Regions from separate parts of the Streptomyces sp. SID5643 genome, predicted to be linked through region 1. Evidence: riboswitches for the same ligand, from Rfam matches in the RefSeq annotation. Region 1 holds a riboswitch; the other holds the start of a gene.
What was found. A riboswitch is a leader RNA that binds a small molecule or an ion and turns the genes downstream of it on or off. The one in region 1 is predicted to bind glycine.
Positions count from the first base shown of each region.

Region 2: another riboswitch for glycine. It lies ahead of gcvP (aminomethyl-transferring glycine dehydrogenase); the one in region 1 lies ahead of gcvT (glycine cleavage system aminomethyltransferase GcvT).

Region 1 is NZ_WWIC01000124.1:26,792-42,479, reverse strand. It holds gene GTY56_RS15745 (L-serine ammonia-lyase) at 1-309, opposite strand, end outside; gene glyA (serine hydroxymethyltransferase) at 395-1,657, opposite strand; gene gcvH (glycine cleavage system protein GcvH) at 1,667-2,044, opposite strand; gene gcvT (glycine cleavage system aminomethyltransferase GcvT) at 2,148-3,269, opposite strand; glycine riboswitch at 3,310-3,418, opposite strand; glycine riboswitch at 3,419-3,519, opposite strand; gene GTY56_RS15725 (AAA family ATPase) at 3,742-4,407, shown strand; gene GTY56_RS15720 (enhanced serine sensitivity protein SseB) at 5,335-6,123, shown strand; gene GTY56_RS15715 (enhanced serine sensitivity protein SseB C-terminal domain-containing protein) at 6,287-7,087, shown strand; gene GTY56_RS15710 (ABC transporter permease) at 7,431-8,429, shown strand; gene GTY56_RS15705 (ABC transporter substrate-binding protein) at 8,438-10,204, shown strand; gene GTY56_RS15700 (ABC transporter permease subunit) at 10,296-11,306, shown strand; gene GTY56_RS15695 (oligopeptide/dipeptide ABC transporter ATP-binding protein) at 11,303-12,385, shown strand; gene GTY56_RS15690 (dipeptide ABC transporter ATP-binding protein) at 12,382-13,515, shown strand; gene GTY56_RS15685 (TRIC cation channel family protein) at 13,580-14,254, shown strand; gene GTY56_RS15680 (alpha/beta hydrolase) at 14,145-15,380, opposite strand; gene GTY56_RS15675 (thioesterase family protein) at 15,528-15,688, shown strand, end outside.
Region 2 is NZ_WWIC01000030.1:27,224-42,911, forward strand. It holds gene GTY56_RS03240 (carbohydrate ABC transporter permease) at 1-402, opposite strand, end outside; gene GTY56_RS03245 (extracellular solute-binding protein) at 409-1,701, opposite strand; gene GTY56_RS03250 (APC family permease) at 2,126-4,105, shown strand; gene GTY56_RS03255 (DUF1707 SHOCT-like domain-containing protein) at 4,107-4,703, opposite strand; gene GTY56_RS03260 (TOBE domain-containing protein) at 4,829-5,224, shown strand; gene GTY56_RS03265 (TOBE domain-containing protein) at 5,300-5,719, shown strand; gene gcvP (aminomethyl-transferring glycine dehydrogenase) at 5,784-8,669, opposite strand; glycine riboswitch at 8,846-8,941, opposite strand; gene GTY56_RS03275 (PRC-barrel domain-containing protein) at 9,055-9,429, shown strand; gene GTY56_RS03280 (DNA polymerase IV) at 9,348-10,802, opposite strand; gene GTY56_RS03285 (MerR family transcriptional regulator) at 10,939-11,622, opposite strand; gene GTY56_RS03290 (bifunctional nuclease family protein) at 11,918-12,391, opposite strand; gene ftsR (transcriptional regulator FtsR) at 12,475-13,212, opposite strand; gene GTY56_RS03300 (zinc-ribbon and FHA domain-containing protein) at 13,265-14,218, opposite strand; gene GTY56_RS03305 (DUF881 domain-containing protein) at 14,280-15,191, opposite strand; gene GTY56_RS03310 (small basic family protein) at 15,197-15,529, opposite strand; gene GTY56_RS03315 (DUF881 domain-containing protein) at 15,526-15,688, opposite strand, start outside.

The DNA of each region.
Region 1 (15,688 bases):
GTGCTCGCCGAGCAGGTTCAGCCGCCCGCCGGTCCTGATCGCCTCCACCCGCTCGTCCGCGCTCGCCACGTCGACCGTGCGGGGCGAGTCGCCCTCCAGGCCGAGCAGCACCGCCTTGGGCGTGCCGTGGCCGTGTCCGGTCGCGCCGAGCGAGCCGTACAGCTCCGAGCGGACCGAGGCGACGGACCCCAGAAGCCCCTCGTTGCGCAGCCGCCGGACGAACAGGCCGGCCGCCCGCATGGGGCCGACGGTGTGGGAGCTGGACGGGCCGATGCCGATCGAGAACAGGTCGAAGACCGAGATGGCCACGGGGAACTCCTGACTACGGGGTGGTGCAGAGGGGGTGGGTGCCGCGACCGCTTGTGGCGGGCGCGGCACCCGAAAGGTTTCTTCGTTACTTGTTCAGACCCGGGTACAGCGGGTGCTTGTCGGCCAGGGCCTTCACCCGGGCCTTGAGGGCCTGCGCGTCGTAGGCGGGCTTCAGCGCTTCGGCGATGACGTCCGCGACCTCCGCGAAGTCCTCGGTGCCGAAGCCCCGGGTCGCCAGGGCCGGTGTGCCGATCCGCAGACCGGACGTCACCATCGGCGGACGCGGGTCGTTCGGGATCGCGTTCCGGTTGACGGTGATGCCCACCTCGTGGAGGCGGTCCTCGGCCTGCTGGCCGTCCAGTTCCGAATGGCGCAGGTCGACCAGGACCAGGTGCACGTCCGTGCCGCCGGACAGGACGTCCACGCCCACCGCCCGGACGTCGTCCTTCACCAGGCGCTCGGCCAGGATGCGGGCACCGTCCAGCGTACGGCGCTGGCGCTCCTTGAAGTCCTCCGAGGCGGCGACCTTGAAGGCGACGGCCTTGGCGGCGATCACGTGCTCCAGCGGGCCGCCCTGCTGACCGGGGAAGACGGCGGAGTTGATCTTCTTGGCCAGTTCGGCCGTGGAGAGGATCACACCGCCGCGGGGGCCGCCCAGGGTCTTGTGGGTGGTGGTGGTGACCACGTGGGCGTGCGGCACCGGGTTGGGGTGCAGCCCGGCCGCGACAAGACCGGCGAAGTGGGCCATGTCCACCATGAGGTACGCGCCGACCTCGTCGGCGATCCGGCGGAACTCCGCGAAGTCCAGCTGCCGCGGGTACGCCGACCAGCCGGCGACGATCAGCTTCGGCCGGGACTCCTTCGCCAGCCGCTCCACCTCGGCCATGTCGACCCGGCCGTCGTCGCCCACGTGGTAGGCGACGACGTCGTAGAGCTTGCCGGAGAAGTTGATCTTCATGCCGTGGGTCAGGTGCCCGCCGTGCGCGAGGTTCAGACCCATGATGGTGTCGCCCGGCTTGAGCAGCGCGAACATCGCGGCCGCGTTGGCCTGGGCGCCCGAGTGCGGCTGGACGTTGGCGTGCTCGGCGCCGAACAGCTCCTTGATGCGGTCGATCGCGATCTGCTCGACCACGTCGACGTGCTCGCAGCCGCCGTAGTAGCGGCGGCCCGGGTAGCCCTCGGCGTACTTGTTGGTGAGGACCGAGCCCTGCGCCTCCATGACCGCGACCGGAGCGAAGTTCTCCGAGGCGATCATCTCCAGCGTGGACTGCTGGCGGTGCAGCTCGGCGTCGACCGCCGCGGCGACCGCCGGGTCGAGCTCGTGCAGGGGTGTGTTCAGGACGGACATACGACTCCCTCAGCCCGCGGAGAACGCGGTGTACTCGTCGGCGGAGAGCAGGTCGGCCGGCTCGTCCGTGATCCGCACCTTGAACAGCCAGCCGCCCTCGAAGGGGGCCGAGTTCACCAGGGACGGGTCGTTCACGACGTCCTCGTTGACCTCGATGACCTCACCGGAGACCGGGGAGTACAGGTCGGACACCGACTTGGTCGACTCCAGCTCGCCGCAGGTCTCACCGGCGGACACCGCGTCACCGACCTCGGGAAGCTGGACGAACACCACATCGCCGAGCGCGTTGGCCGCGTGCTCCGTGATGCCGACCGTCGACACGCCGCCCTCGGCGGCCGACAGCCACTCGTGCTCCTTGCTGTAGCGCAGCTCTTTGGGGTTGCTCATGGCCTGGATTCTCCTGTACGCGCGGGAGTGCTGTGGAAGGGGGGACTGCTGGTGAGCTGGGACGACGGGCTCGGGGGCGCTGTCGCGGCCCTTCGGCCAGTGTCTACTTCTGACGCTGGTAGAACGGCAGCGCCACGACCTCGTACGGCTCGTGACTGCCCCGGATGTCCACACCGACACCGGCCGTGCCCGGCGTGGAGTACACGGCGTCGACGTAGGCCATCGCGATCGGCTTGCCCAGTGTGGGGGAGGGGGCCCCGGAGGTGACCTCGCCGATCACCTTGCCCTCGGCGACGACGGCGTACCCGGCGCGGGGGACCCGGCGGCCCTCGGCGATCAGGCCGACCAGGACGCGCGGCGGCTCGTGGTTCGCGTTCTCCGCGGCCTCACGCAGGGCCGCGCGGCCCACGAAGTCGCCCTCCTTCTCAAACTTCACCACCCGTCCGAGGCCGGCGTCGAAGGGCGTGAGGGAGGTCGACAGCTCGTGCCCGTACAGCGGCATGCCCGCCTCCAGGCGCAGCGTGTCGCGGCAGGAGAGACCGCAGGGCACGAGGCCGACGCCCTCGCCGGCCTTGGTCAGGGCTTGCCACAGCTCGACCGCGTGCTCGGGCTTCACGAACAGCTCGAAGCCGTCCTCGCCGGTGTAACCGGTCCGGGCGATCAGGGCCGGCACGCCCGCGACCGTGCCGGGCAGCCCGGCGTAGTACTTCAGGCCGTCGAGGTCGGCGTCGGTCAGGGACGCCAGGATCCCGGACGACTCCGGACCCTGGACGGCGATCAGCGCGTAGGCGTCCCGGTCGTCACGCACCTCGGCGTCGAAGCCGGCGGCGCGCTCGGTCAGCGCGTCCAGGACGACCTGGGCGTTGGAGGCGTTGGCGACCACCATGTACTCGGTCTCGCCCAGGCGGTAGACGATCAGGTCGTCCAGGATGCCGCCGTCGGCCCGGCAGATCATGGTGTAGCGGGCGCGGCCCGGCTTCACGCCGCCGATGTTGCCCACCAGGGCGAAGTCCAGCAGGGCGGAGGCCTGCGGGCCGGTGACGGTGATCTCACCCATGTGGGAGAGGTCGAAGAGGCCGGCCTTTGTGCGTACGGCGATGTGCTCGTCGCGCTCGGAGCCGTAGCGCAGGGGCATGTCCCAGCCGGCGAAGTCGGTCATCGTCGCGCCGAGCGAACGATGCAGGGCATCGAGCGCGGTGTGACGGAGTTCTCCTGTACTGCTCACGGTCGGTCGTCTCCCAGATGCATGACACGGGCGAGGTCGGTCCTCCCCATCTGTCATCGGAACCTGAGAGGTTCGCCATGACCACACGGGACACGGCTTGCACCTTGGGTGGAGCCACCGGTGGCCGGTGACTCGCTTTTCAGATGTGCCTCGCCCGCGCGGTAACGGGGCCTGAGAGATTCAAGGGAGGGACTTGCTCCTTCGGCGCCCCAGCTCTTGCGGCTGCTGGGGACTCTCCCGCGCGGATTCAAACGGCCGGTATGCAGTTGGCGCGCACATCATTGCACGCATCCTTCCGGCGCGGCAGGGGGACCTTTCCCAGGGAGTGCACGAGTCCCGCCCGCCGGACACCGCGACCTGTAGCAGCCCTGTTGCAGGACGAGAACGTAAATGAGAGGCCTGCGGCATTACCTTCTCTTTACACTCGGCGGGGATGGGACTCCGTACCTGGCCCCAGGGGAGGACGATCACGGTGAACAGGACCACCGCGTACGCGACGACGGGCATCGCGCTGCCCGAGCAGCCGGCCGTTCCGGCCCGGGCGGTCCGCGCCCCGGCGCCGGCACCGGTCGTCCGTGATCTGCGCGACCGCGCCGGCCGCGGCCCGCACGCGCTGCTGTTCGGCCCCCGCGACCTGGTCGTGGTCACGGGCCTGCCCGGCAGCGGCAAGTCCACGCTGATGCGGCGCACCGTGCCGGGCCGGCGCGTCGACTCCCAGGACACCCGTGACCGCTGGGCCCGCCGCATGCCGCGGGCCCTGCCGTACGCGCTCTACCGCCCGTTCGTCCGCCTCTCCCACTACGCCGGGCTGCGCCGCGCCCTGCGCACCGGCGAGGGCGTCGTCGTGCACGACTGCGGCACCCAGGCCTGGGTCCGCCGCTGGCTCGCCCGTGAGGCCCGCCGCCGGGGCGGCACGCTCCACCTGCTCCTCCTCGACGTCACCCCCGAGCAGGCCTTGGCCGGCCAGCGCGACCGGGGCCGCGGCGTCTCGCGCTACGCGTTCCTGCGCCACCGCGCCGCCAGCACCCGCCTCCTGCGCGCGGTGGAACGCGGCGACCTCCCCTCCGGCTGCGGTTCGGCCGTCCTCGCCGACCGCGACGCGGCGAACGCGCTCCGGAGAATCGGCTTCACGGGCTGAGGGACGGCGCGGGGGCACGGAGGTGACGGTGCGACAGGCCACGGCTGTCCACCGCGGGGCTGCGACTTGCCCGGCTGCGGGGGCCGCCGGTTGCGAGACCCCGGTACGCCGGCCACGTGACGCCTGCCGCTGGACCGGGCCTCGGCCGATGGACGCCGGAGAGCGGCACGTGCCAGCGGCTGTCGGTGACCTGGCGTCTGCCGCTGGACCGGGACGTCAGCCCCCAGTTGCCGGGGCGTTGGCCACCGACCGTCGAACGCCTGACGCCTGACGTCGGCCCGGGGTGCCGGACGCCGGCCCGGGGTGCCGGACGCCGGCCCGGGGCGCCTGACGCCGGCCCGGAGCGCCGGACGCCGGAGAGCGGCACGTGCCAGCGGCTGTCGGTGACCTGGCGTCTGCCGCTGGACCGGGACGTCAGCCCCCAGTTGCCGGGGCGTTGGCCACCGACCATCGAACGCCTGACGCCTGACGCCTGACGTCGGCCCGGGGCGCCTGACGCCGGCCCGGGGTGCCGGACGCCGGCCCGGAGCGCCGGACGACGGAGCGCGGCGCCTGCCATCGGCTGTCGCTGAACCGGGGCCTGCTGGTGGAGCGGGGCGCCGGGTTGCCGGGCACCGTGGTGTCGGCCACCCGCGCCGGCCGTCGGCCCGGCGCACCGCCACCGGTCACCGAACCGCGGGCGGGGTTTCCGGACTCAGAGCTTCCCCCTACGGTCGTGCACTCCGTCGCGGCGCTGTCCCGGTCCGGACCCGGACAGGAGCGCGCGGCCGGGGTGACGGCCCGGCTCCGCATCCGCCCGCACTCCCCACCCCCTCATCCCGTCCCGTCCCATCTCATCCCGTCCCCTCCTCCACAGCCCTGCCTCCCCGCCTCCCGCAGCCGTTAGCCTTTGAGCCACAGCAGTGGTTCCAGGCAGGCGGTAGGCAGATGGACATCCCGGCGGGCTTCTCCGCGGACTTCCCGGCGCAGACGCAGACCCACCCGCACGGCGGTTGGCCCGGCAACGAGCTGGAGGAGGTGCTCTCGGCCTCCCTCGGCGCCGGCCCGGCGGCCGGCGGGCGGATCGTCGAGGTGCTCGGCCGGAGCTTCGTGTGGATTCCGCTGCCCAGCGGCGGCGGCCCGCACAGCGGCCCCCTCGACCTGCCCGGCATCGAGATCGACGGCCAGGCCTTCGTGCCGGTGTTCAGCTCCGAGGAGCAGTTCCGCCAGGTCGTCGGCTCCCACATGTCGTACACCATCGCGCCCGCCGTGGAGTTCGCCCGCGGCCTGCCCCCGCACGCGGGCATCGCCGTCAACCCGGGCGGCGTGGTCGGCATCCCGCTCCCGCCGCCCGCGGTGGCCGAGCTGTGCCGGGCGGGCCGGACCCCGCTGGACGGCCCGGCGAGCGGCGGCCGGGTCCGCCTCTTCGAGCCGGACTGGCAGGAGGATCCGGTGGACTTCCTCGCCGCCGCCTCCGCGGAGTTCGAGGCGACCGGTGTCGTCGTCACGGCCCGCCGCTGCCTCGCGGCCATCGAGACCGCAGACCCCGTGATGTTCGTCGGCGTCGAACTCTCCCAGTGGGAAGGCGACCTGCGCGCCCTCCCCCTGGATGCCCTCACCCGCGCCGTCAGCGCCGTCCCGGCCCCCTGGCCGGTCAACCTCGTCCTCCTGGACGTGGCGGAGGACCCGGTGGGCGCGTGGATGCGGGACCGGGTCCGGCCCTTCTACCAGCGGTAGGGCAGCCCACTCAGCGGCGCGAGACTGTATCGTCATGCGGCTCCGCCGCGTGAACGCGATCAACCACACACGACCCGCACCCGCCCGACGGCATAACCCCCGGGGCACCCCTGCGGGCTTAAGCTAGGGCACCGTCGAGGCGTTGTACGAAGGGGCGGTAAAGGTGAGCGCGAGCGGCACGGCCGCGGCCGGACAGGTCGAGCACATGCTGCGCCAGGTCACGCCCGGGCGTTACGACGCCTACGAGGCTCTCCTGCGCGCGCTCGCGACCCCGCACACCGGCCAGATCTGGATGCTGCTGTGGCAGGGCCAGGCCGGCTCCCCGGACGCCCAGTACGGAAACATGGACGTCGACGGCTTCGGCTACGCCCCCTGCGTGACCTCCGCCCAGGAGCTCTCCGCCAGCGGCTGGAACCGCTCCTACGAGGTGATCGACGGCGTCGACGTCGCCCGTGCGCTCTACCCCGACCACTACGGCCTCTGGCTCAACCCGCACGCCCCCGGTGGCGGCGTCGGCATCCCCTGGCTGGACCTGCGCCGGATCGCCACCGGCCTGGACCGCCAGCCCGCCGGCCCCCTGCGGCTGTCCGAACCCGCCATCGAGATCCCGCAGTTCTACGCCCTGCTCGCGCAGAACGCCCACCGCACCCCGGCCGTCCGCTCGCTGCGCCGCGCCTGGGTGCAGCCCGCCCTCGGGGCGCCGTACCTCGCCATCGGACTGGACGTGTACGACACCTCGCCGCCGGCCGTGGACTCCGTGCGCGCGATGATGCAGCAGTCCCTCGGCGCCGTGCCGGACGGGCTCCCCGTGTCGACGGTCGCCATGTCCGACGAACACGACCCGGTCGCCATGTGGTTGCGCGCCACCGCTCGACCCTTCTACGACCGCGAGGCCCACGCCACCGCACCCGTCCAGGCACCTGCCTCCGGGTACGGCTACCCACCGGCCCAAGGCAGGTACTGACCGTCCGGAAGCAGCCCTCCGCGGCCCCTCCCGCACCCCTCCCCGAACGCGACGACCACTCAGCTCTCCGCGCGTAGATCAGGGCAGCTTGATTGCTTATGTCCTAAAATGCCCTTGTCCTCGCGCGTCCGACCCGTGTTACCCGCTGTCCGGATAACGGAACCCCCCAGACAGCATCACGTTTACGCATCCTTTCACCGCCAAGTCTGGCAACTGATCGCCAAAGCGTTGAAGACTCCCGGCAAGACACAGGCCGGGTCGGTCTCGTGTACGAGACAAACAAACCGCTACAGCGGCAGCCAGGGGCTCGGCGATCGCCGGCCCGAGAGGGGTCAATCGCACCGTGACCGCACCGATCGAGACCACCGGGGCGGAAGCCGGAGCACAGCCCGAGGCCGTGCTCTCCGGGGTCAAGAAGAGCCAGATCGAAGGGCGCTCGCTCACCCAGATCGCCTGGATGCGCTTCAAGCGGGACAAGGTGGCGATGGCGGGAGGCGTCGTCGTCATCCTGCTCACGCTGATGGCGGTGTTCTCCAAGCCGATCCAGTGGATCTTCAACCTCGATCCCAACAAGTTCAACCAGGACCTCATCGACCCCGCGCTGCTCGCCCCCAAGGGCGGCTGGGGCGGGATGAGTTGGGACCACCCGCTCGGCGTGGACCCTCAGTACGGCCGGGACATGCTCGCCCGCATCATCGACGGCTCCTGGGTCTCCCTGCTGGTCGCGGGCGGCGCCACGCTGCTGTCCGTGTGCATCGGCACCGTGCTCGGTGTCGTCGCCGGTTACTACGGCGGCTGGATCGACAGCGTCATCAGCAGGCTGATGGACACCTTCCTGGCCTTCCCCCTGCTGCTGTTCGCCATCTCGATCTCCGCCGCCGTGCAGGACGGGTTCTTCGGCCTCGAAGGCCTGCCGCTGCGCATCTGCGTGCTGATCTTCGTGATCGGCTTCTTCAGCTGGCCGTACATCGGCCGCATCGTGCGCGCCCAGACGATGACCCTGCGCAAGCGGGAGTTCATCGAGGCCGCCACGAGCCTCGGGGCGCGCGGCCCGTACGTCCTGTTCCGGGAGCTCCTCCCGAACCTCGTCGCACCGATCCTCGTCTACGCGACGCTGATCATCCCGACGAACATCCTGTTCGAGGCCGCGCTGAGCTTCCTCGGCGTCGGTATCGCTCCGCCACAGGCCTCCTGGGGCGGCATGCTCAGCAACGCTGTGGATCTCTACACGGCTGATCCGCAGTACATGTTCGTGCCCGGACTGGCGATCTTCATCACCGTCCTGGCCTTCAACCTGCTGGGTGACGGGCTGCGTGACGCCCTCGACCCTCGCAGCAAGTGATCCATCGAATGAGGGGGCTTCCTCAGGTGAAGACGAGAAGGGTGACCGCCGGCGTTGCGTCGGTCCTGGCACTGTCGCTGGGTGCTGCCGCGTGCGGCGGCGGAGGCGACGACAACGACGGGGGAGGCAACGGCAAGAAGGACGCCGCGCTGAACTCGATCGTCAACGCGTCGGACAAGAAGGGAGGGACGGTCACGTACGAGCACTCGGACGTGCCGGACTCCCTCGACCCCGGCAACACGTACTACGGCTGGGTCCAGAACTTCTCCCGCCTCTACGGCCGGACGCTCACCACGTTCAAGCCGGCGGCGGGCAAGGAAGGCCTGGAGGTCGTGCCGGACCTCGCCGAGGGGCTCGGCAAGTCCAGCCCGGACGCCAAGACCTGGACGTACAAGCTGCGTGCGGGTGTGAAGTTCCAGGACGGCACCCCGGTGACGTCCAAGGACGTGAAGTACGCCATCGAGCGTTCCAACTTCGCGCCCGAGGCGCTGTCCAACGGCCCGACCTACTTCAAGGCGTACCTTGAGGGCGGCGACAAGTACAAGGGCCCCTACAAGGACAAGTCCGCCGAGGGCATCAAGTCCATCGAGACGCCGGACGACCGGACGATCGTCTTCAAGCTGAAGCAGCCGTTCGCCGACTTCGACTACCTGGCGACGTTCTCGCAGACGGCCCCCGTGCCGAAGGCGAAGGACACCGGTGCGAAGTACGTCCAGGCCATCCAGTCCTCCGGCCCGTACCAGTTCCAGTCCTACGAGGAGGGCCGCGGCGCCACCCTCGTGCGCAACCCGCAGTGGGACGCCAAGACGGACCCGGTCCGCAAGGCCCTGCCGGACAAGATCACGATCAAGTTCAAGGTCAACCCGGTCACGGTCGACAACAACCTGATCTCCGACAAGATCACGGCTGACGCGGCCGGCACGGGTGTGCAGCCGCAGACCCAGCCGAGGGTGCTGCGCGGCAAGCTCGCCGACCAGACCGACAGCTCCTACGCGGGCGCGACGCAGTACATCGCGCTCAACGTGAACGTGAAGCCGTTCGACAACGCCGACTGCCGCAAGGCCGTGCAGTGGGGCCTCGACAAGCAGTCGGTGCTCGACGCCATGGGCGGTTCTCCGAAGGGCGACGTGGCGACCACGCTGCTGCCCCCGTCGGTGAACGGCTACACCAAGTTCGACACCTACGCGACCGAGGGTCACAAGGGTGACGTGGCCAAGGCCAAGGCGGCGCTGAAGGCGTGCGGCAAGCCGAACGGCTTCAACACGATCCTGACCGCCCGCTCCGACCGCCCCGCCGAGATCGCCGCGGCGACCGCCACCCAGGCGTCGCTGAAGAAGATCGGCATCAACGTCGAGATCAAGCAGTTCCCCTCCGGCAAGTACTTCTCCAACTTCGCCGGTGTCCCGAGCTACGTCCACGACAACAAGCTCGGCATGCTCTCGATGGCGTGGGGCGCCGACTGGCCGACCGGCTACGGCTTCCTCGACCAGATCGTCAACGGTGCCGCCATCAAGCCCTCCGGCGGCAACAACCTGATGGAGCTGGACGACCCGAAGATCAACAAGGCCCTGACGGACGCGATCGCCAACACCGACGACGCCGCCCGCACCAAGGCCTGGGGTGAAATCGACAAGATGGTGCTCGACAACGCCTCGGTCGTCCCGCTGATCTACCGCAAGAACCTGCTGCTCCGGCCGACGTCCGCGACGAACGTCACGGTCACGCAGGCCTACCTCGGCATGTACGACTACCTGCTGATGAGCTCCTCGAAGTAATTCAGCAGGCCGGATCCTTTCGAAAGGCAGGTGAAGGCACCGGGTGGCCGCGGCGGACGACCCCGCCGCGGCCACCCGGGGCCGTACAGCTGTGGCTGCGTACATCCTCCGACGCGTCATGGGCGCCGTGCTGTTGCTGCTGGTGGTCAGCGCAGTCACATTCGCCATCTTCTTCCTGGTGCCCCGTCTCGGGGGCCAGACGGCCGACCAGTTGGCCACCCAGTACGTCGGCAAGGACGCGAACCCCGAGTCCGTCGCCGCGATCAAGCAGAACCTGGGGCTGGATCTGCCCGTCTACGAGCAGTACTGGAACTTCATCAAGGGCATCGTGGCGGGCGCGGACTACCGGTTCGGTCCCGACGCGACGCACTGCAGCGCACCCTGCTTCGGGTACTCCTTCAAGAACCACGTCGAGGTGTGGCCCCAGCTGCTGGAGCGGATTCCCGTCTCCTTGTCGCTGGCCGTCGGTGCCGCGGTGATCTGGGTGGTCTTCGGTGTCATGACCGGCGTCGTCTCGGCGCTGCGCAAGGGCAAGCCGATCGACCGCGTCGCCATGTTCATCGCCCTCGCCGGCGTTTCGCTCCCGATCTTCTTCACCGGCCAGATCCTGCTCGCGCTCTTCGTCTACGAGATTCCCATCTGGGACAGCGTCGACTACGTCCCGTTCACCGAGAACCCCGCCGAATGGGCCTGGCACCTGGTGCTGCCCTGGGTCAGCCTCGCCTTCCTCTTCTCCGCGCTCTACGCCCGGCTCACCCGGGCGGGCATGCTGGAGACGATGAGCGAGGACTACATCAGAACGGCCAGGGCCAAGGGCCTGAAGGAGACCACGGTCGTGGCCAAGCACGGCCTGCGCTCCGCGCTCACCCCGATCGTGACGATCTTCGGCATGGACTTCGGCATCCTCATCGGCTCCGCGGTGCTCACGGAGACCGTCTTCTCGCTCCAGGGCATCGGCGCCTACGCCATCCAGTCCATCCAGACGAACGACCTGCCCATCATCATGGGCGTGACCATGGTCGCCGCGTTCTTCATCGTCTTCTGCAATCTGATCGTCGACCTGGTGTACGCCGCCATCGACCCCCGGGTGAGGTACTCGTGAGCAAGCTCGACAAAGCCGCGCTCGGCGAACCGGACTCCACCGCCCCGTCCGTTCCGGACGACGTGTTCCTGTCCGTCCGTGATCTGCGCATCCACTTCGACACCGACGACGGTCTGGTCAAGTCCGTCGACGGCGTCAGCTTCGACGTGCGCAAGGGCAAGACCCTGGGCATCGTGGGCGAGTCCGGCTCCGGCAAGTCGGTGACCTCGCTCGGCGTGATGGGCCTGCACCGCTCGGCCCGGGCCAAGGTCTCCGGCGAGGTCTGGCTGGACGGCCAGGAGCTGATCACGGCCAACCCCGACGACGTACGGCGGCTGCGCGGCCGGAAGATGGCCATGATCTTCCAGGACCCGCTGTCGGCGATGCACCCCTACTACTCGGTGGGGCACCAGATCGTCGAGGCGTACCGCGTCCACCACGACGTCAGCAAGAAGGCGGCCAAGCAGCGGGCGATCGAGATGCTCGACCGCGTCGGCATCCCCGAGCCCGCCAAGCGCGTCGACGGCTACCCGCACGAGTTCTCCGGCGGTATGCGCCAGCGCGCCATGATCGCCATGTCGCTGGTGAACAACCCCGAGCTGCTCATCGCGGACGAGCCGACCACCGCCCTGGACGTCACCGTGCAGGCGCAGATCCTCGACCTGATCCGGGATCTGCAGAAGGAGTTCGGCTCCGCGGTCATCATGATCACCCATGACCTGGGCGTGGTCGCCGAGATGGCCGACGACCTGCTGGTCATGTACGGCGGCCGGTGCGTGGAGCGCGGACCCGCCGAGGACGTGTTCTCCGAGCCCCGCCACCCCTACACCTGGGGCCTGCTCGGCTCGATGCCGCGTCTGGACCGGGAGGAGACCGACCGGCTCATCCCGATCAAGGGTGCGCCGCCCTCCCTCATCAACCTCCCGTCCGGCTGCGCCTTCCACCCGCGCTGCCCGTACGCGGACATCCCGAAGGACAACGTCACCCGCACGGTCCGCCCCGAGCTGACCGAGGTCGGCGGCTCGCACTGGGCCGCCTGCCACATGTCGCAGGAGCAGCGGGAGCGTATCTGGACCGAAGAGATTGCGCCGAAGCTGTGAGCGACGACAAAACGGTGAGCACACCGGACACGAGCGGGAGCACCCTCACCCAGGGCACCACCGCCGACGGCGAGGTGCTGCTGAAGGTGACCGGCCTTCAGAAGCACTTCCCGATCCGCAAGGGCCTGCTCCAGCGGCAGACCGGCGCGGTCCGTGCCGTCGACGGCATCGACTTCGAGGTCCGCAAGGGCGAGACGCTCGGCGTCGTCGGTGAGTCGGGCTGCGGCAAGTCCACCATGGGCCGGCTGATCACCCGCCTGCTCGAACCGACCGGCGGACGGGTCGAGTTCGAGGGCCAGGACATCACGCACCTGAAGACCGGCGAGCTGCGCCCGATGCGCCGCGACGTGCAGATGATCTTCCAGGACCCCTACTCCTCGCTGAACCCCCGCCACACCATCGGCACGATCGTCGGCGCCCCCTTCCGGCTCCAGGGCGTCGACCCCGAGGGCGGCGTGAAGAAGGAGGTCCAGCGGCTGCTGTCGGTGGTCGGTCTCAACCCCGAGCACTACAACCGCTACCCGCACGAGTTCTCCGGCGGCCAGCGCCAGCGCATCGGCATCGCCCGCGCGCTCGCGCTCAACCCGAAGCTGGTCGTGGCGGACGAGCCGGTCTCCGCGCTGGACGTGTCGATCCAGGCGCAGGTGGTGAACCTGCTGGACGACCTCCAGGAGGAACTGGGCCTGACGTACGTCATCATCGCGCACGACCTGTCGGTGGTCCGGCACGTCTCCGACCGGATCGCGGTGATGTACCTCGGGAAGATCGTCGAGCTGGCCGACCGCGACAAGCTGTACAAGTCGCCCATGCACCCGTACTCCAAGGCGCTGCTGTCGGCCGTGCCGATCCCGGACCCCAAGCGCCGGGGCGTCAAGAGCGAGCGCATCCTGCTCAAGGGCGACGTGCCCTCACCGATCGCCCCGCCGAGCGGCTGCCGCTTCCACACCCGGTGCTGGAAGGCGACGGAGATCTGCAAGACGACCGAGCCGCCGCTCAAGGAGCTGCGGGCCGGGCAGCAGGTCGCCTGTCACCACCCGGAGAACTTCGAGGACCAGCAGCCGCAGGACACCAAGCTGCTGTCCTCGGCCAAGGAGGCGGCCGGCAACGGCGCCACCCCCGTGGAGAAGTGACCCACCACGAGCCCCCGCCCTCGCACATCAGGGCGGGGGCTCACTCGTGGGGGAAAATGCCCGTGTGCTCCAGCAACTCTTCAGCCCGTCCGTCCAGCACACGCTCGACCTGATCGGCATCTTCGTCTTCGCGATCTCCGGCGCCCTGCTGGCCGTGCGCAAGAACTTCGACGTGTTCGGCATGGCCGTCCTCGCCGAGGTCACCGCGCTGGGCGGCGGGCTCTTCCGGGACCTGGTCATCGGAGCCGTACCGCCCGCCGCCTTCACGGACCTGGGGTACTTCCTCACCCCGCTGCTCGCCACCCTCCTCGTCTTCTTCCTGCACCCCCAGGTGGAGCGCATCCAGGTCGCCGTGAACGTCTTCGACGCGGCCGGCCTCGGCCTGTTCTGCGTCGCCGGCACGATCAAGGCGTACGAGTACGGGCTCGGCCTGACCGCCTCCGCCGGTCTGGGACTGACCACCGCCGTGGGCGGCGGCGTGCTGCGGGACGTGCTCGCCAACGAGGTCCCCTCGCTGCTGCGCTGGGACCGCGACCTGTACGCCGTCCCGGCCATCGTCGGCTCCGCCCTGGTCGCCCTGTGCATTCAGTACGACGCCCTGAACCCGCTCACCAGCTCTCTCGCGGTGATCACGGCCTTCGTGCTGCGCCTGCTCGCGATGCGGTACCACTGGCGAGCTCCGCGGGCATGGCACCGGCGCTCGACGGTGAGCGAGGAGGAGCAGCCCGTCCTGCCGTGACGGGCCGGGCGGCCATCTGCTGGGTCAGCCAGCGGAACACCGGGACCACCTGCGGCCGCCACAGCGCCATGTTGTGACCGCCCGCGCTCTTCGGGATGTACACCACGTGCACGGTCGTCGGGGCCTTCGCGGCCTGCTCCAGGGCCACGGCGGCCTCGTAGCCGTCGTGCGGCTGGCCGGAGAGGTACAGCGCGACGCGCGGCGGGACGGGCGACCTGCGCAGCATCAGGTACGGGTTGTTCTCCGTGCGCAGGGCGGGGCTCTGCGCGGTGAGCGAGTCACGTTCGCCGATCGGGTCGTCGTAGCCGGACAGGCTCACGGCCGCCCGGTAGCGGTCGGGGTGGGCGATGGCGAGCCGGGCCGCGCAGTGCGCCCCGGCCGAGTAGCCGGCGACGGCCCAGCCCCGCGGGGCGGACTGGGCGCGGAAGTTGTCCATGACCATCTTCGGCACGTCGACGCTGAGCCAGGTGTCGGCGTCCACCGTGCCCGGGATGTCGGCGCAGCCCGTGTCGACCCCGGCCAGCAGGTTGGTGCGGGGCGCGACCAGGATGAACGGGGCCACCCGGCCGTCGCGCATCAGCGGCTCCAGCTGCTCGTGCGCGTGCAGCGAGCCGAACCACGCCTTCGCCGAGCCGGGGTAGCCGGGCAGCAGCTCCACGACCGGGAACCGGTAGTTCCGGTAGGCCGGTTCGCGGTACTGGGGCGGCAGCCAGACGTAGACCTCCGCGTTCACCCCCGACACCCGGCCCCGGAGCTGGGTCACCCGCACCCCGCCGGCCGCGCTCATCCCGGGGCCGGTGGTCGGCCTGAAGCTCTGCCGTACCTTGGGCAGCTTCGTGAGCGCGATGCCGCCGGTGCCATCGGCGCCGAGGTCGGCAGCCTGCTGCACGTGGTCGCCGGTGCCGAGCAGGTCGGCCCAGTTGTCGTACAGGTCGTTGGCGTTGTTGACGAGCGCAAAGACAAGGGCCACGGCCGTCCCCTGTGCGAACAGCAGCATCAGCGCGCGGGCCGCGGTGCGCAGGGCCCTGGGCCCGCGGATGCGCGACCAGAGGATCAGCGGACCGACGAGGGCGACGGCGGACAACACGACCAGCGTGCAGAGAAAGGGTGTCCCGGTGAGGCTCATGTCCCAACAGAGGCCGGGACCGGTCCCGGGGTTTACGGATGTATCGGACACTTACCGAGAAATTGCCCGTGTCTCACCAAGGCGTGACCCGCCCCTGCCCGAAGAGCAAAGCTACCGCTTAGTAGCACCATCTTGTACTGTTCAGCCATGTCAGAAGCAGCCACCGCCCCGGCCGCCCGGGCCATGATCGGCGACAGCGAGTTCGACCGCGACACCGCGCTCACCCGTCGCGCGCCCGGCGTCTACGACATCGACCTCTCCGCCGGCTGGACGATCATCAGCGCCGTCAACGGCGGCTACCTGCTGGC
Region 2 (15,688 bases), on a different contig from region 1:
CCGGTAGACGGCCCGGCCGCGCATCCGCTGGTTGAGCAGCACGGCCATGGCGAGGGCGAACGGCAGCTGGAAGGCGAGCGACAGCACCACCAGGACCAGGCAGCGCCACAGGTCACCGAGGAAGACGTCGTCCTGGAGGAGCCGGCTGAAGTTCTCGCCGCCGATGTAGTCGGACGGCATGCCGAAGCCGCCCCAGCGGAAGAACGCGGCGTACAGGGCGAACAGCATCGGCAGCAGCACGAGCCCCATGAACAGCACCAGGGCCGGGAGTTGGAAGCCGGCCGCGGTGAGCCAGTGCAGCGCGCGTCGCCGGGCCCGCCCCGGGGGCCGCCGGTCGGCGGCCGGGGGCGGGGAACCGGCGCCGCGGCCGGTCCGTTTGTCCGGCAGGAACGTGGAGGTCATCGCCGGCTACTGCTCTTCCTTCGCGGTCTTCGTGATCGACTGGGCGACCTGCCCGGGCGACTTGGAGCCGGCGATGAGCGCGGCCACACTGTCGTTGACCTCCTGGCCGACGGCGGGCGCGTACGCCTGGTCGAGGTAGAGCTGGAAGCCGGTGGCCGCCTTCAGCTGGGCCTGTACGGCCTTGATGTTGGGGTCGGCGATGGCCTTCTCGGCCGCGGGGACCACGGGCAGGACGCCCGTCTTCTTGACGAGTTCCAGGTCGGTCGCCTCGGACGCGAAGAACTTGAGGAAGTCGACGGCCTCCTGCGGGGCTCCGCGGCGCAGGGCGTGTCCGCCGCCTCCGCCGAACACCTCGGTGATGGAGCCCTTGCCGCCCTCGACCGCGGGGAACGGGAAGAAGCCGAGGTCCTTGCCGAGGCCCTTGCCCGCATCGGCCTGGACCGTGGGCGCCCACTGGCCCATGAGCTCCATCGCCGCCTTGCCGTTGCCGACGCTGGCGGCCTGGCCGGTGGGCGTGGAGTAGGCAGCGCCGAGGAAGCCCTTCTGGAACGGCTGGAGTCCGACGAGTTCCTTCAGGTGGTCGCCCGCCTCGACGAAGGGGGCGCCGGTGAAGTCCTTGTCGTCGTAGGCCTTCTGGAGCGCCTCGGCGCCGGCGGTGCGCATCGCGAGGTAGGCCCAGTAGTACATCCCGGGCCACTTCTCCTTGCCGGCCAGTGCCAGCGGGGTGACCTCGGCGGCCTTGAGCTTGCGTACGGCGTCGAGGAAGCCGTCCCAGGTGGTCGGGGGTTCGGCGATGCCGGCCTTCTTGAAGAGCGCCTTGTTGTACCAGAAGCCGATCATGCCGATGTCGAACGGGATGCCGTAGACCTGGTCGTCGAACAGGTAGGGCTCCTTGGCGACCGGCAGCAGGGCCTCGCCCCACGGTTTGGTGCTGTCCGTGAGGTTCTCGACGAGCCCGGCGTCGACCTGCTGCTTCAGCACGCCGCCACCCCAGGTGTGGAAGATGTCGGGCAGCTTCCCGGAGGCGGTCAGAGCCGTCATCTTCGACTTGTAGGCGTCGTTCTCCATCTGCACGATCTTGATCTTGACCTTGGGGTTCTGCGCCTCGAACTTCCGGGCGAGGGCGGCCCAGACGGTCTTGGACGGCTCGGTGGTGGAGATGTTCCACCATTCGATCGTGGTCGTCCCGGACGACCCTCCGTCCGAGTCCCCGCCGCATGCGGTCAGTGCCGTCATCCCCAGACCGGCCGCGGCGGAGGCCGCCAGGAAGCCGCGGCGGGACAGTGCGGGGTCGCCCATCATGCGCTCCTCGAAAGTTTCGAAGTAGTTCCAGAAAGCTTCGCTGCTGCCGCACCCTAGAGACAGCGGGTAAACGGTGGCAACCCCTCGTACATGCAGAATCTTGCATCCGGATGCGGAAGGGAAGGGAAGGCGAAACATTCGGCTTGACAGACGAACGTTACGAAGTCGGCTCGGGTCTGATCACACAGGGTGTCCGCCCGGGGGACTGGAGACCGACTCCGCGCACTGCTCAGGCCGAGCCGTCCCACGCGCTCTCAGCTCGCGTTTTCACCTCCGCGTCCGCCCGGGCCGCGAGTCTTAACGGAAGTTTGACGCGCACGGCCCCCGCTTTCAGGGGCCACGGCATCACGCTCCGCTTACCCTGATCGGGCCGTCCAGTGATGGCCGGAACCATGCTGAGCCGCACTTCGGGAGCACGTCGATGGCCACCACCGAGCACCAGGCACCGAGCCGTGCGGTGCCCACCTCACCCAGCCGTCTGCGCACCTGGATGCTGGAAGGCCTGTCCGACATGGGCAAGGCCGGAGGCCCCACCGGCCCCCATGCCGAGCCGGAACCCCCGCACCGGGGCCGGCCCTGGTGGCGGGTGATGTGCCTGACCGGCGTCGACTACTTCTCGACCCTCGGCTACCAGCCGGGGATCGCGGCCCTCGCCGCCGGACTGCTGTCGCCGATCGCGACCATCGTCCTCGTCGTCGTCACGCTGGCCGGGGCCCTGCCCGTCTACCGCCGCGTGGCCGAGGAGAGCCCGCACGGTGAGGGCTCCATCGCGATGCTGGAGAGGCTGCTCTCCTTCTGGCAGGGCAAGTTGTTCGTACTGACCCTGCTGGGCTTCGCCGCCACCGACTTCCTCATCACCATCACCCTGTCGGCCGCCGACGCCTCCACCCACCTCGTGGAGAACCCGCATCTGACCGGCGTCCTGCACGACAAGCAGATGCTGATCACGCTGGTCCTGGTGGCGCTGCTGGGCGCGGTGTTCCTCAAGGGCTTCCTTGAGGCCATCGGCGTCGCGGTCGCCCTCGTCGGTGCCTACCTCGCGCTGAACGCGGTCGTGGTGGTGGTCGGCCTCTACCACGTCGTCACCGCGGGTCATGTCGTCACCGACTGGTCGAGCGCCCTCACCACCCAGCACGGCAACGTCTTCACCATGATCGGCGTCGCCCTGCTCGTCTTCCCGAAACTGGCGCTCGGCCTCTCCGGGTTCGAGACGGGTGTCGCCGTGATGCCGCACGTCAAGGGCGACCCGGACGACACCGAGGCACGGCCGACCGGCCGTATCCGCGACACGAAGAAGCTGCTCACCACCGCCGCGCTGATCATGAGCGTCTTCCTGATCACCACCAGCTTCATCACCACGCTCCTCATCCCGGAGAAGGAGTTCGAGGCGGGCGGCCAGGCCAACGGACGTGCCCTCGCGTACCTGGCGCACGACTACCTGGGCAACACCTTCGGCACCGTCTACGACGCCTCGACGATCGCCATCCTGTGGTTCGCCGGCGCCTCCGCGATGGCCGGCCTGCTCAATCTGATGCCGCGCTACCTCCCCCGCTACGGCATGGCCCCGCACTGGGCCCGTGCCGTGCGGCCCATGGTCATCGTCTTCACCCTGATCGCCTTCCTGGTCACCTGGATCTTCGACGCCGACGTCAACGCCCAGGGCGGTGCCTACGCCACCGGCGTGCTGGTCCTCATCAGCTCCGCCGCGATCGCGGTGACCATCGCCGCCCGCAAGGCCCGGCAGCGGCACTGGACGATCGCGTTCGCGGTGATCTCCGCGGTGTTCCTGTACACGACCGTGCTCAACGTGATCGAGCGTCCGGACGGCGTGAAGATCGGCGCCTGCTTCATCGCCGGCATCATCCTGGTCTCCCTGCTGTCACGGCTGGCCCGGGCGTTCGAGCTCCGCGTCACCAGCGTGACGCTGGACGACATGGCGGAACGCTTCGTCCGTGACATGGCCAGCCGCCGGATGCGGTTCATCGCCAACGAGCCGGACCGGCGGGACATCGCCGAGTACCGCGACAAGATCGAGCAGATCCGGCAGGACAACGACGTGCCCGGCCAGGAGGACTTCGTCTTCGTCGAGGTGACCGTCACCGACCCGTCCGAATTCGAGGCGGGCCTGACCGTACGCGGTGAGGTGCTGCACGGCCGCTACCGCGTGCTGACCCTGGAGTCGTCCTCCATCCCCAACGCTCTGGCCGCACTGCTGCTGCACGTCCGCGACTCGACGGGCTGCACCCCGCACATCTACTTCGAGTGGACCGAGGGCGGGCCCTTCGCCAACTTCCTGCGCTTCTTCCTGTTCGGGCAGGGCGAGGTCGCCCCGGTGACCCGAGAGGTGCTGCGCGAGGCGGAGCCGGACCGCAAGCGGCGGCCGAGGGTGCACGTGGGCTGAGTCAGGCCGTCGCACTCCTCCTGCCGAAGCCCCTGCGCGGTGAGCGCACGACAACCTGTCCGTAGGTGACCTCGCCGGTGATCCGGACCCGCAGCAGGACGGGGGCGTCGGCCGGCCGACGCGCCTTGATCGCCGAGTGGTTCATGACCAGGCCGTCGGTGTCCACGACAACACCCGGCCCGGTCAGCAGCTTGAGGGAGCCGGCGCGCAGGTCCAGGTCGATGTCCAGGGTGTCGTGGGTGATCACCGCATCGGTGAGGTCGAGCGTCACCTCCCCCCACGCCGAACGGATCTCCAGTCGCCGCGGCACCACCCAGCCGCCGTCCCGCCGGGTCGAGGCCCCCTCCTGGCGGATCCGTACCACGCCGTCGGCCTCGGCGGGCATCCCGCCCGCGGGCACGGGCAGGTCCTCCGTCAGCACGGCGAGCTCGCCCATCGTCCGGGCCGACCATGCGGCCTCCAGCCGCTCGTCGAGCTCGTCCAGGGTGAGCCGGCCGTCGCCCGCGGCGACGCGCAGGACATCCACCGTCCGGTCCCGGTCCGCGTGCGACGCCCTCACCTCGGGCGATCCACCGGTCCGCACGATCTCCGCCGCCATCACTCCACCCCGATCCCCCGGGCACGGCACCCGGCCAGCCAGTCGAGACTAACGCTATATCGCGTTATACCCAACGGCCAACCCCGCATCCGTCGTTCCCTTCCCCCGCGCCTATCGTGACCGGCATGCAGTCCTACACGATCGGCCAGGCAGCACGGCTGCTCGGCGTGAGCCCGGACACCGCCCGCCGCTGGGCGGACGCGGGCCGCATCACGACTCACCGCGACGGGACCGGGCGTCGGCTCATCGACGGGCGGGACCTGGCCGCGTTCTCGGTCGAACTGGCCCGGCCAGGCTCCGCCGAGGAGGACACGCCGTACACCTCGGCCCGCAACGCGTTCCCGGGCATCGTCACCGCGATCAAACTCGGCGACGTCGCCGCCCAGGTCGAGATCCAGGCCGGCCCGCACCGGCTCGTCTCCCTGCTCACCCGCGAGGCGGTGGAGGAACTGGGCCTGGAGGTCGGCATGGAGGCGACGGCCCGCGTGAAGTCGACGAACGTCCACATCGACCGCGTCTGAGCCCCGAGGGGCCGCGGAGGTGACGCAAACACACGCCTGCCAGGGCGAACGCCGCCATCGGGCTACCGTGCACCCATGAGCCTGAGCATCCGCAACCAGCTCCCCGGCACCGTCACCACCGTCACTCCTGGCGAGGCCATGGCGACGGTGAGGGTCCGCCTCACCGGCGGCCAGGACCTCACCGCGGCGATCACCCGCGAGGCCGCGGAAGACCTCCGTCTCACCCCGGGCGCCCCCGTGCGCGCCCTGATGAAGTCGACGGAGGTCTCCCTGGCCACCGCGCCGATCGAGGGCCTGTCGATCCGCAATCAGCTCCCCGGAACCGTCACGGACATCGCGGCCGGCGGCGCGATGGCGTCGGTCCGCGTCACGGTCGAGGGCGGCGAACTGACCGCCGCGATCACCAGGGACGCTGCGGAAGACTTGGCCCTGTCACCCGGGATCCCCGTCGTCGCCCTGATCAAGGCGACCGAGGTGTCACTCGCCGCCCTCTGACGGGCCCGGAGACGGCGAGAGGGGCCCCGCCCCGCGGAGCCCCTCCCTGCGACCGGTCGGCCGATCAGTCCTCGTAGGCGTCCAGCGGCGGGCAGGAGCACACCAGGTTCCGGTCGCCGTAGGCCTGGTCGATGCGGCGTACCGGCGGCCAGTACTTGTCGGCGGTCGACACCCCGGCCGGGAAGACGGCCTCCTCACGGCTGTAGGAGTGCTCCCACTCCCCGGCGAGCGCGCCGGCGGTGTGCGGGGCGCCGCGCAGCGGGTTGTCCTCCGCGGGCCACTGGCCCGAGCCGACCTTCTCGATCTCCGCGCGAATGGCGATCATCGCGTCGCAGAACCGGTCGAGCTCGGCCAGGTCCTCCGACTCGGTCGGCTCGATCATCAGCGTCCCGGCCACCGGGAACGACATGGTCGGCGCATGGAAGCCGTAGTCGATCAGCCGCTTGGCGACGTCGTCGACGCTCACACCGGTCGCCTTGGTCAGCGGCCGCAGGTCGATGATGCACTCGTGGGCGACGAGCCCGCCGGGACCGGTGTAGAGCACCGGGTAGTGCGGCTCCAGGCGCTTGGCGATGTAGTTGGCGCTGAGCACGGCCACCTGCGTGGCCCGCTTCAGCCCCTCGCCACCCATGAGCCGGACGTACGCCCACGAGATGGGCAGGATGCCGGCCGAGCCCCAGGGCGCCGCCGAGATGGGACCGACGCCCGTCTGCGGGCCTGCCTCGGGCTGGAGCGGGTGGTTGGGCAGGTAGGGCGCGAGGTGCTCGCGCACCGCGACCGGGCCGACGCCGGGACCGCCGCCGCCGTGCGGGATGCAGAAGGTCTTGTGCAGATTCAGGTGCGAGACGTCGCCGCCGAAGTGCCCCGGCTTGGCGAGCCCGACGAGCGCGTTGAGGTTGGCCCCGTCGACGTAGACCTGGCCGCCCGCCTCGTGCACCTGGGCGCAGATGTCGGCGACGTGCTCCTCGAACACACCGTGCGTGGACGGGTAGGTGATCATCAGCACGGCCAGCTCGTCGCGGTACTGCTCGATCTTGGCCCGCAGGTCCTCGACGTCGATCTCGCCGTCCTCGGCGGTCTTCACCACGACCACCTTCATGCCCGCCATCACCGCGCTGGCGGCGTTGGTGCCGTGCGCGGACGACGGGATCAGGCAGACGATGCGCTGCTCGTCCCCGTTGGCCCGGTGGTACCCGCGGACGGCGAGCAGACCGGCCAGTTCACCCTGCGACCCGGCGTTCGGCTGGAGGGACACCTTGTCGTAGCCGGTGACCTCGGCGAGCCGGTCCTCCAGCTCGTGGATGAGCGTGAGGTAGCCCCCGGCCTGCTCGGCGGGCGCGAAGGGGTGCATGTGCCCGAACTCGGGCCAGGTGACCGGCTCCATCTCGGTGGTCGCGTTGAGCTTCATGGTGCAGGAGCCCAGCGGGATCATGCCCCGGTCGAGCGCGTAGTCGCGGTCGGCCAGCTTGCGCAGGTAGCGCAGCATGGCGGTCTCGGAGCGGTGCTGGTGGAAGACGGGGTGCGTCAGGTAGTCGTCGGTGCGCAGCAGCGCGCCCGGAAGCCCGTCCTCGGCGGCCGCGTCCAGCGCTTCCACGACGCCCTCGACCCCGAAGGCGGCCCATACGGCACGCAGCTGCGCCCGCGTCGTGGTCTCGTCGCAGGCGATGGAGACGTGGTCGGCGTCGACGAGGCGCAGGTTGACCCCGTTGTCACGGGCGGCGGCCACGACGTCGGCGGCCCGGCCCTCGGCGCGCACCGTCAGGGTGTCGAAGTAGGAGCCGTGCACGATCTCGACCCCGCCGTTCGCGAGCCCGGCGGCGAGGACGGTGGCGTACCGGTGGGTGCGCCGCGCGATGCCCTTCAGGCCCTCCGGGCCGTGGTAGACGGCGTACATGCCGGCCATGACGGCGAGCAGCACCTGCGCGGTGCAGATGTTGCTGGTGGCCTTCTCACGGCGGATGTGCTGCTCACGCGTCTGCAGCGCCAGCCGGTAGGCCTTGTTGCCGTCGGCGTCCACGGACACGCCGACGAGCCGCCCGGGCAGGCTGCGCGCCATCTTGTCCTGGACCGCCATGTAGCCGGCGTGCGGTCCGCCGAAGCCCATGGGCACGCCGAAGCGCTGGGTCGTCCCGACGGCGATGTCCGCGCCGAGCTCGCCGGGCGACTTCAGCAGCGTCAGCGCCAGCAGGTCGGCGGCGACGGTGACGAGTGCCCCGAGCTCGTGCGCCCGGTCGATGACCGGCTTGATGTCCCGCACGGCACCGGAGGCGCCCGGGTACTGGAGCAGCACGCCGTTGATCTCGCGCTCGGCGATCTCGGCGGGGATGCCGTCGCTCAGGTCTGCGACGACGACCTCGACGCCGGTCGGTTCGGCGCGGGTCTGGATCACGGCGATGGTCTGCGGCAGCGTGTCCGCGTCGACCAGGAACAGGCCCTTCTTGTTCTTGCCCAGCCGCCGCGACAGCGCCATGGCCTCGGCGGCCGCGGTGCCCTCGTCGAGCAGGGAGGCGCCGGAGGTCGGCAGTCCGGTCAGCTCGGCGACCATCGTCTGGAAGTTGAGCAGCGCCTCCAGCCGGCCCTGCGAGATCTCCGGCTGATACGGCGTGTAGGCCGTGTACCAGGACGGGTTCTCCATGACGTTGCGCATGATGACGGGCGGCGTGAACGTGCCGTAGTAGCCGAGACCGATCATGGAGCCGAGGACCTCGTTGCGGTCGGCGAGGGTGCGCAGCTCCGCGATCACCTCGGCCTCACTGCGGGCGCCCGGCAGGTCCAGTGCCTCGGCGCTCTTGATCACGGCCGGGACCGCGGCGGCGGTCAGCTCGTCCAGCGAGCCGTAGCCGACGTGCGCGAGCATCTTGGCGCAGGCCTCGTGGTCGGGGCCGATGTGGCGCTGCTCGAAGGGGACTGCCTCTTCGAGCTCGGAGAGCGGAATGCGGTGGGCGGTCATTACGGAGGCCTCCTGGTCGACACGACCTGCGAGGGGCACCACGGCACGGGTACCCGGACGGCCTCCCCCTCTGTCATCTCAACCTGAGAGCTTCACCGGATCGCCCCAAGGGCCTCCGGCTTTCACCGTCGGTGAGAGCGGGAGCCGTCGACACCCGCCCTGCTTTCCAGAGTGACCTCGTCCGTGCGGTACGTGAGCCTGAGAGATTCCGGGGAGGATTTGCTCCTTCGGCGCCTCCGATGGTGTCTGGAGGACTCTCCCGCACGGGGTCAACAGCCGCTGCCAGCGTACCAGCGAGGTCAACGCACGAACCTTCGAGTGGCCGCATCCCTACTTGTACCGTTTTGTAGTGTTTACGGATGAGGTGCGACCATGTGGAGGGCCCGTGCGAACCGACATCGATCCGCGCAACCTGATCGGCCGCAAGGCGTTCGACCGCAACGGGACCAGGATCGGCACCATCGACGAGGTCTACCTCGACGACGCCACCGGCGAGCCGGAGTGGGCGGCCATACGGACCGGCCTGTTCAGCAGGGACGCCTTCGTCCCCCTGGAGCCCAGCGAGCTGATCGAGGGCGCCCTCCACGTCCCCTTCGAACGCGCCCTGATCAAGGACGCCCCCGACTTCGGCGTGGGCCGCCACCTCTCCCCGGAGCAGGAGCTGCAGCTCTACCACCACTACGGTCTCGACGTCGCCGCCCCGCCCCCGCTCCCGGACCACGACTTCGGCAAGCTGGCGGGCACCGACGAGACAGCCTGAGATCCCGCCCCGGGCACTTCGTCTCCCCCCTCGGGTCCTCGTAACACCAGCGGCAGCGGATCCGCCGCCTCCAGATCCGGGTCGTCGACCCGGAAGGTCCGCACGCGCCCGGGCTCCGAGGAGGGCGTCTCGAAGCGCACGGTGACCCGCCCCAGACCGCTGCCCTGCACCCATCCGTGCCCGAACCGGGTGTGCCGCACGTCGTGCCCTGCGGGCCATCGCCGCTCGGCCGGCGACGGCTGCTCCTCGGGCGGCGTCACGGTGTGCTCCTCGACCGGGCCCTCCGCGACCGCCCGCTCCCCCGCCGCCTGCGCGAACAGATCCTCCTGGGTGTAGTCGGCGAGCCCGCTGACGCCCACCCCGAGGAGCCGTACACCGCCCGTCGTGTCGACCGAGTCCAGCAGTCTGCCCGCCGCCTCGCGGATCACCACGGGGTCGTCCGTGGGCCCGCGCAGCGTCTCGGAGCGGGTGAGCGTGGAGAAGTCGTACCGCCGCACCTTCAGTACGATCGTCCGCCCGGACAGTCCTGCCCCGCGCAGCCGCCGCACGCACCGCTCGGCGAGCCGCTGCACCTCCAGCCCGACCCGCGTCCGGTCGTGGATGTCGACGTCATAGGTGTCCTCGACCGACACCGACTTCGCCTCGCGCTCCGCCACGACGGGCCGGTCGTCCCGGGCCAGCGCCATGGCGTACAGACCGTGCCCGTGCGCCCTCCCCAGCAGCCGGACCAGTTCGTCCTCGCCGGCCTCGACGATCTCCTCGACGGTGGTGATGCCGGCCCGCCTCAGATGGTCACCCGTGGCCGGCCCGACCCCCGGCAGCGTCCGCACCGACATCGGCCCGAGCATGGCCCGCTCCGTCCCCGGCTCGATCACCACCAGCCCGTCGGGCTTGGCCTCCTCCGAGGCGATCTTCGCGAGCATCTTGGAGGCGGCGAGACCCACCGACCCGGTGAGCCCCGTGACGGCCCGGATGTCCGCTCGCAGCTTCACCCCGGCCAGCCGCGCCGACCGCTCGTCCCAGGCCACTCCCCCGGCCTCCAGGTCCACGAACGCCTCGTCCAGGCTCAGCGGCTCCACCAGCGGCGACAGCGCCCGCAGCAGCTCCATCACCCGCTCGCTGATCGACCGGTAGAAGGTGAAGCGCGGCACGAGATAGGCGGCGTTCGGCGCGAGCCGCCGGGCCTGCCCCATGGGCATCGCCGAATGCACCCCGAAGACCCGCGCCTCGTACGACGCGGTCGCCACCACGCCCCGCGGCCCCAGCCCGCCGACGACCACGGCCTTCCCGCGCAGACTCGGCTTGGACGCCTGCTCCACCGAGGCGAAGAAGGCATCCATGTCGAGATGCAGGATCGTGGGCGCGGTTCTCACAACTCCGATGCTGCCCTACGCCACTGACAACGCCCCGCGCGACCGCCCTGAACGTCCCACGGGAAACCGCTTGCGCTCCGATGCGGAAACGTCCCGCCTCCTGCGGCCGCGTGCGGTCCTGCGCTGCCGGGACGCCTCAGACGGCTCGGTTACGCCGACGTGCGAGCTCGTCCGCGGGGTTGCGGCCGACCAGGGTCTCGCCGGTGTCGATCCGCTCGCCGTGCAGCTGCGACAGCGCGCTCTCGACATCCCGCCACACCACGCCCACAGCGATCCCGAACACACCCTGGCCGCCCTGGAGCAGGGCATGGACCTCGTCGGGCGAGGTGCACTCGTAGACCGTCGCGCCGTCGCTCATCAGCGTCATGCGCTCCAGGTCGCTGAAACCGCGTTCCCTGAGGTGGTGGACGGCCGTACGGATGTTCTGGAGCGACACCCCGGTGTCGAGGAACCGCTTCACGATCTTCAGGACGACCACGTCCCGGAAGCTGTAGAGCCGCTGTGTCCCGGACCCGTAGGCGGGGCGCACGCTCGGCTCGACGAGCCCCGTGCGGGCCCAGTAGTCCAACTGCCGGTAGGTGATACCGGCGGCCGCGCAGGCCGTGGGGCCGCGATAGCCGATCTGCTCGGACGCCATGGACGTCGTCCCTCCGCTGCTCGGCACCGCTGCCGGTCGCTGCGGAGCGTGCTCGGCCGTGCCTCCGGGCTGAGGGCATCCCCCACCCGGGAGGGGCCGTGAGCCGGGGGGAGGGTACGGACCGCTCGCCCTGAGACTGCGCTCGGGGCCGCCCCCAGCCGTACCGTCGCCGCTGCTTCTCACGCCGACCTCCGTCCTTGACCTGCCTTCTCGACGGTAGGCAGTCACCAGGGGTGCGTCAACGATCGCCACACTCGCCACGCCGAGTGATAATCACCCTGAGAGTGGTTTCCCGTGCCCCACCGCGGGGAAAGGCTAGCCGAATGTGTCCGGCGCGAGCCGTGTGACGCTCACACGCGCCACCGGCACATGCAGGCCTTTTCACCCTTCCGACATACGGCGGGCGACCCCACCACGGACCACGTCGTCCGCCGGGCCGCCCACACGCCTTCTCAGGCCGCTGCCCCGTCCGGGGCACTCACTGGCTGCTGCTGCCGAAGTCCTCCGGAGAGATCTGGTCGAGGAACTCGCGGAACTTCTCCACCTCGTCCTCCTGCTCGTCCGGAATCGCGATGCCGGCGTCGTCGAGCACCGTGTCACTGCCGTAGATCGGCGTTCCGGTGCGCAGCGCGAGCGCTATGGCGTCGGACGGGCGGGCGCTCACCTCGACGCCGCTGGCGAAGACCAGCTCCGCGTAGAAGACGCCCTCACGCAGGTCCGTGATGCGCACTTCCGTGAGCTCCTGGCCGACGGCTTCCAGCACGTCCTTGAACAGGTCGTGAGTCAGCGGCCGCGCGGGAGCCATGCCCTGCTGGGCGAAGGCGATCGCCGTCGCCTCCCCCGGCCCGATCCAGATGGGGAGGTAACGGTCGCCTCCCACTTCACGCAGCAGCACGATCGGTTGGTTGGAGGGCATTTCGACCCGGACACCTACGACATCGAGCTCGTTCACACAGCAACCCTAGGCCGTGCCCGGGACGTTTGGGTAGTCGGGCCGGTATCGGGCGCCTGATCCGGACCCCGCGCGCGCCCTCCTCAGGGCAGCCGCACGCCGAGCGCGGTCCGCACCAGCGCGGCGTGCAGCTTCACCGTCAGCCCCGCCAGCTCCTTGGTGCGGGCCTCGGCATGAGCTCTGGTCTGCGGGTTGCGGTGCCGCCTCAACGGGGCCACCACCTGGTCCACAAGCCCGGCCTCTCGGTCGGCGGCGGCCTTCATGGCCCGCAGGTGCCGCGGCTCGATCCCGAACCGCCCGAGCTCGATGACCAGCAGGGCGACGGTGAGCGCCTCCGCGTCATAGGCCCCGTCCTCCAGGGGGGTGAGAAGACCGTAGGACTCCCACTCCTTGAGTTCGTGCTCGTCGACACCCGCGGCGGCGAGCAGCTCTTCACGCCCGATTCTGGCCGCTGTGGGCCCCTCGGGCGGCTCGGGAGCCGATTCCCCGTCCCGCTGACGGCCCACGACGGGCAGCGGGGCGGCCTCACCGCGCTCCATGGCCGCCAAGTGCTCCCGGATCACCTTCAGGGGCAGGTAGTGATCCCGCTGCATCCTCAGGACGTGACCGAGGCGCTCGACGTCATGGGCGCTGAACTTGCGGTACCCCGACGGGGTCCGCTGCGGCTCGATGAGCCCTTCCGACTCCAGGAAACGGATCTTGGAGATGGTCACTTCGGGGAACTCGTCGCGCAGCGCGTTCAGCACCGCGCCGATGCTCATCAGCCCACTGTCCGTGGCGGCGGCGCCGCGCCCGGCACCGCCGCTCGGTTTTTGCAGCATGGACCTTCCCTGACGGATGGACCCCCGCTGGGGTCTGCCCGGACGGACCCGGTCAGTAGCCCCGCTGGCTGGCGTAGAAGACCAGGCGGTACTTGCCGATCTGCACCTCGTCGCCGTTGGTCAGAGCGACCTGGTCGATCCGCTCGCGGTTCACGTACGTGCCGTTCAGGCTGCCCACGTCCGCCACCGTGAACGAACCGTCCTGACCGCGACGGAACTCCACGTGACGCCGGGACACCGTCACGTCGTCCAGGAAGATGTCGCTCTGCGGGTGCCGGCCGGCCGTGGTCAGATCGCCGTCCAGCAGGAAGCGGCTGCCCGAATTCGGACCGCGGCGCACCACCAGGAGCGCGGAGCCCAGCGGCAGCGCCTCCACGGCGGCCTGAGCCTCCGGAGACAGGGTCGGCATCGGCGTCTGGCCGGTGGTCTCGCTGTCGTAGGCCTCGAGACCGGAGATGGAGATCGTGGAGGTCGTCTCGGACGGACGCTCCGGCGTCGCCCCCGCTCGCAGCGGCGCGCCGCAGTTGGAGCAGAAACGGCTGTTTTCCGCGTTGCGGTTACCGCACCTCGTACACACCAGGGCCGACATCGGATCCTCCTGCCGCGGCTGCCCACCGGGGGCGTTGGACGCATACGGGTCGGAAAACCCTCCACCCGCACTTGAGGTTGACGGTTGCCCGAAACCTATGCCGCCGGGCTGCGCAGGGTCAACCGACGGCGCGCCCTGACCACCGGAAACATCGCCGCCCGGGCCGCCGACCTGGTCCCGGAACAGCGGCCGCTGACCTTCCGCGTCAGGCTGTGCGCGATGGCGGGCGGTCGCATTGTCGCTGGCCTCTCGCGCGCTCTTGCCGAACAACTTCGCAAACAACTTCACGGGCGATTCCCCTTGACCGAAACAGACCCGCCCGTGGGGCAGGACGAACCCTGACTGAACACTCTGGCCGACCCGGACATCCTGACAACGTCCGTCTGCACCAGACAGTTTCCACCACGCACCGCCCATTCGGTGCGCCGACCCCCCGCAACCTCATGCCCTCGCCCGAAGCCGCCCATGCACCCCCGGTTCACTGCGAGGACGACCGAGCGTAGTCAGGCCGCTTCGCTGCTCGCAAGGCGTCCACCACGATGTCGGTGGACCGCTCGATCGTCACGGTGGCCTGTTCCTTCTCGAGAGTCTGCACCACGCCTCCGGGGATGTTGAGCGCCGGCTCCAGGTCCTGCGGCTTGCCGATGACCTTGAAACGATAGGGCGCGTTGATCTTGTTCCCGTCGACGCTCACGCCCTTGCCGGAGTCCGCGAGGTAGGTGCCGGCGACGACCCGGACGCCGTTGACCTGAATCGCCTCCGCGCCCGCGGCCCGCAATTCCTGGATCGCGTCGAGCAGCATGTTCGCCTCGACCGTCCCCTTCGTGTCCACGATCGTCATGGTGATGCCGGGCCCCTGCGCAGCCACCGTGCCCGCCAGGATGCCGAGTTGCCTCTCCTTCTCGATCGTCTGCTTCCTGGCCTCCTCAGCCTGGTCAGAGCTGTTCTCCAGCTCGTCGCGCTGCTGCTCGAGACCTCGCTTCTCGTCCTCAAGACGCTGAGTACGGTCATCCAGTTCATCGAGGATGCGGACAAGATCTTCCTGCCGCGCACCCCGCAGGGCGCTGTCGCTGTCGCTGTTCGAGGCCACCTGCACGGCCAGCCCGAAGCCCAGGCCGAACAACAGCACCGCGACGATGAGTTGAGCCCGGGTGACACGCGGCGGCCACAGCCCCTGCACCAGCCGCTGCCGGCCGGTCAGCCGCGGCCCGGGCTCCGGCTGTGGTTCCGGCATCCGCTCGGGCTCCGGCTCCTTCGGTGCCTCCTCGGCGACGGGCGCCACCGCGGGCACCTCCTGGGGCAGCTCCTTGCGCAGCCCGTTCCCGGACTCGCCGCCGCCGTCGCGCGTGTCGCCCCGGTCCTCGGCGCTCTTCTCGTCGTGATCGCTCATCGGCCTCACGCCCGGAACACGTGCCGGCGGATCGCCGCGGCGTTGGAGAAGATCCGGATACCGAGGACGACCACCACACCGGTGGACAGCTGGGCGCCCACGCCGAGCTTGTCGCCCAGGAACACGATCAACGCGGCCACGACGACGTTCGACAGGAACGACACCACGAAGACCTTGTCGTCGAAGATGCCGTCGAGCATGGCCCGCAGGCCGCCGAAGACGGCGTCGAGCGCCGCCACGACGGCGATCGGCAGATAAGGCTCGACCACCGCCGGAACCTCAGGCCGGACCAAGAGGCCGGCCACGACTCCCACGACGAGGCCCAGTACGGCGATCACGATGTGCCCTTCTCACTCTTCTCAACGCTCGGCTGTGCTGTACGTACGGTCACACTCGGTGCGGCAGGCAGCCGGAGGTCGTCCTCCACGGAGATGCCTGTCCTGATGCCGTAGCTCTCCTGCAGCGCGTTCAGGTACAACCCGTCCGCGCTGTTCTGG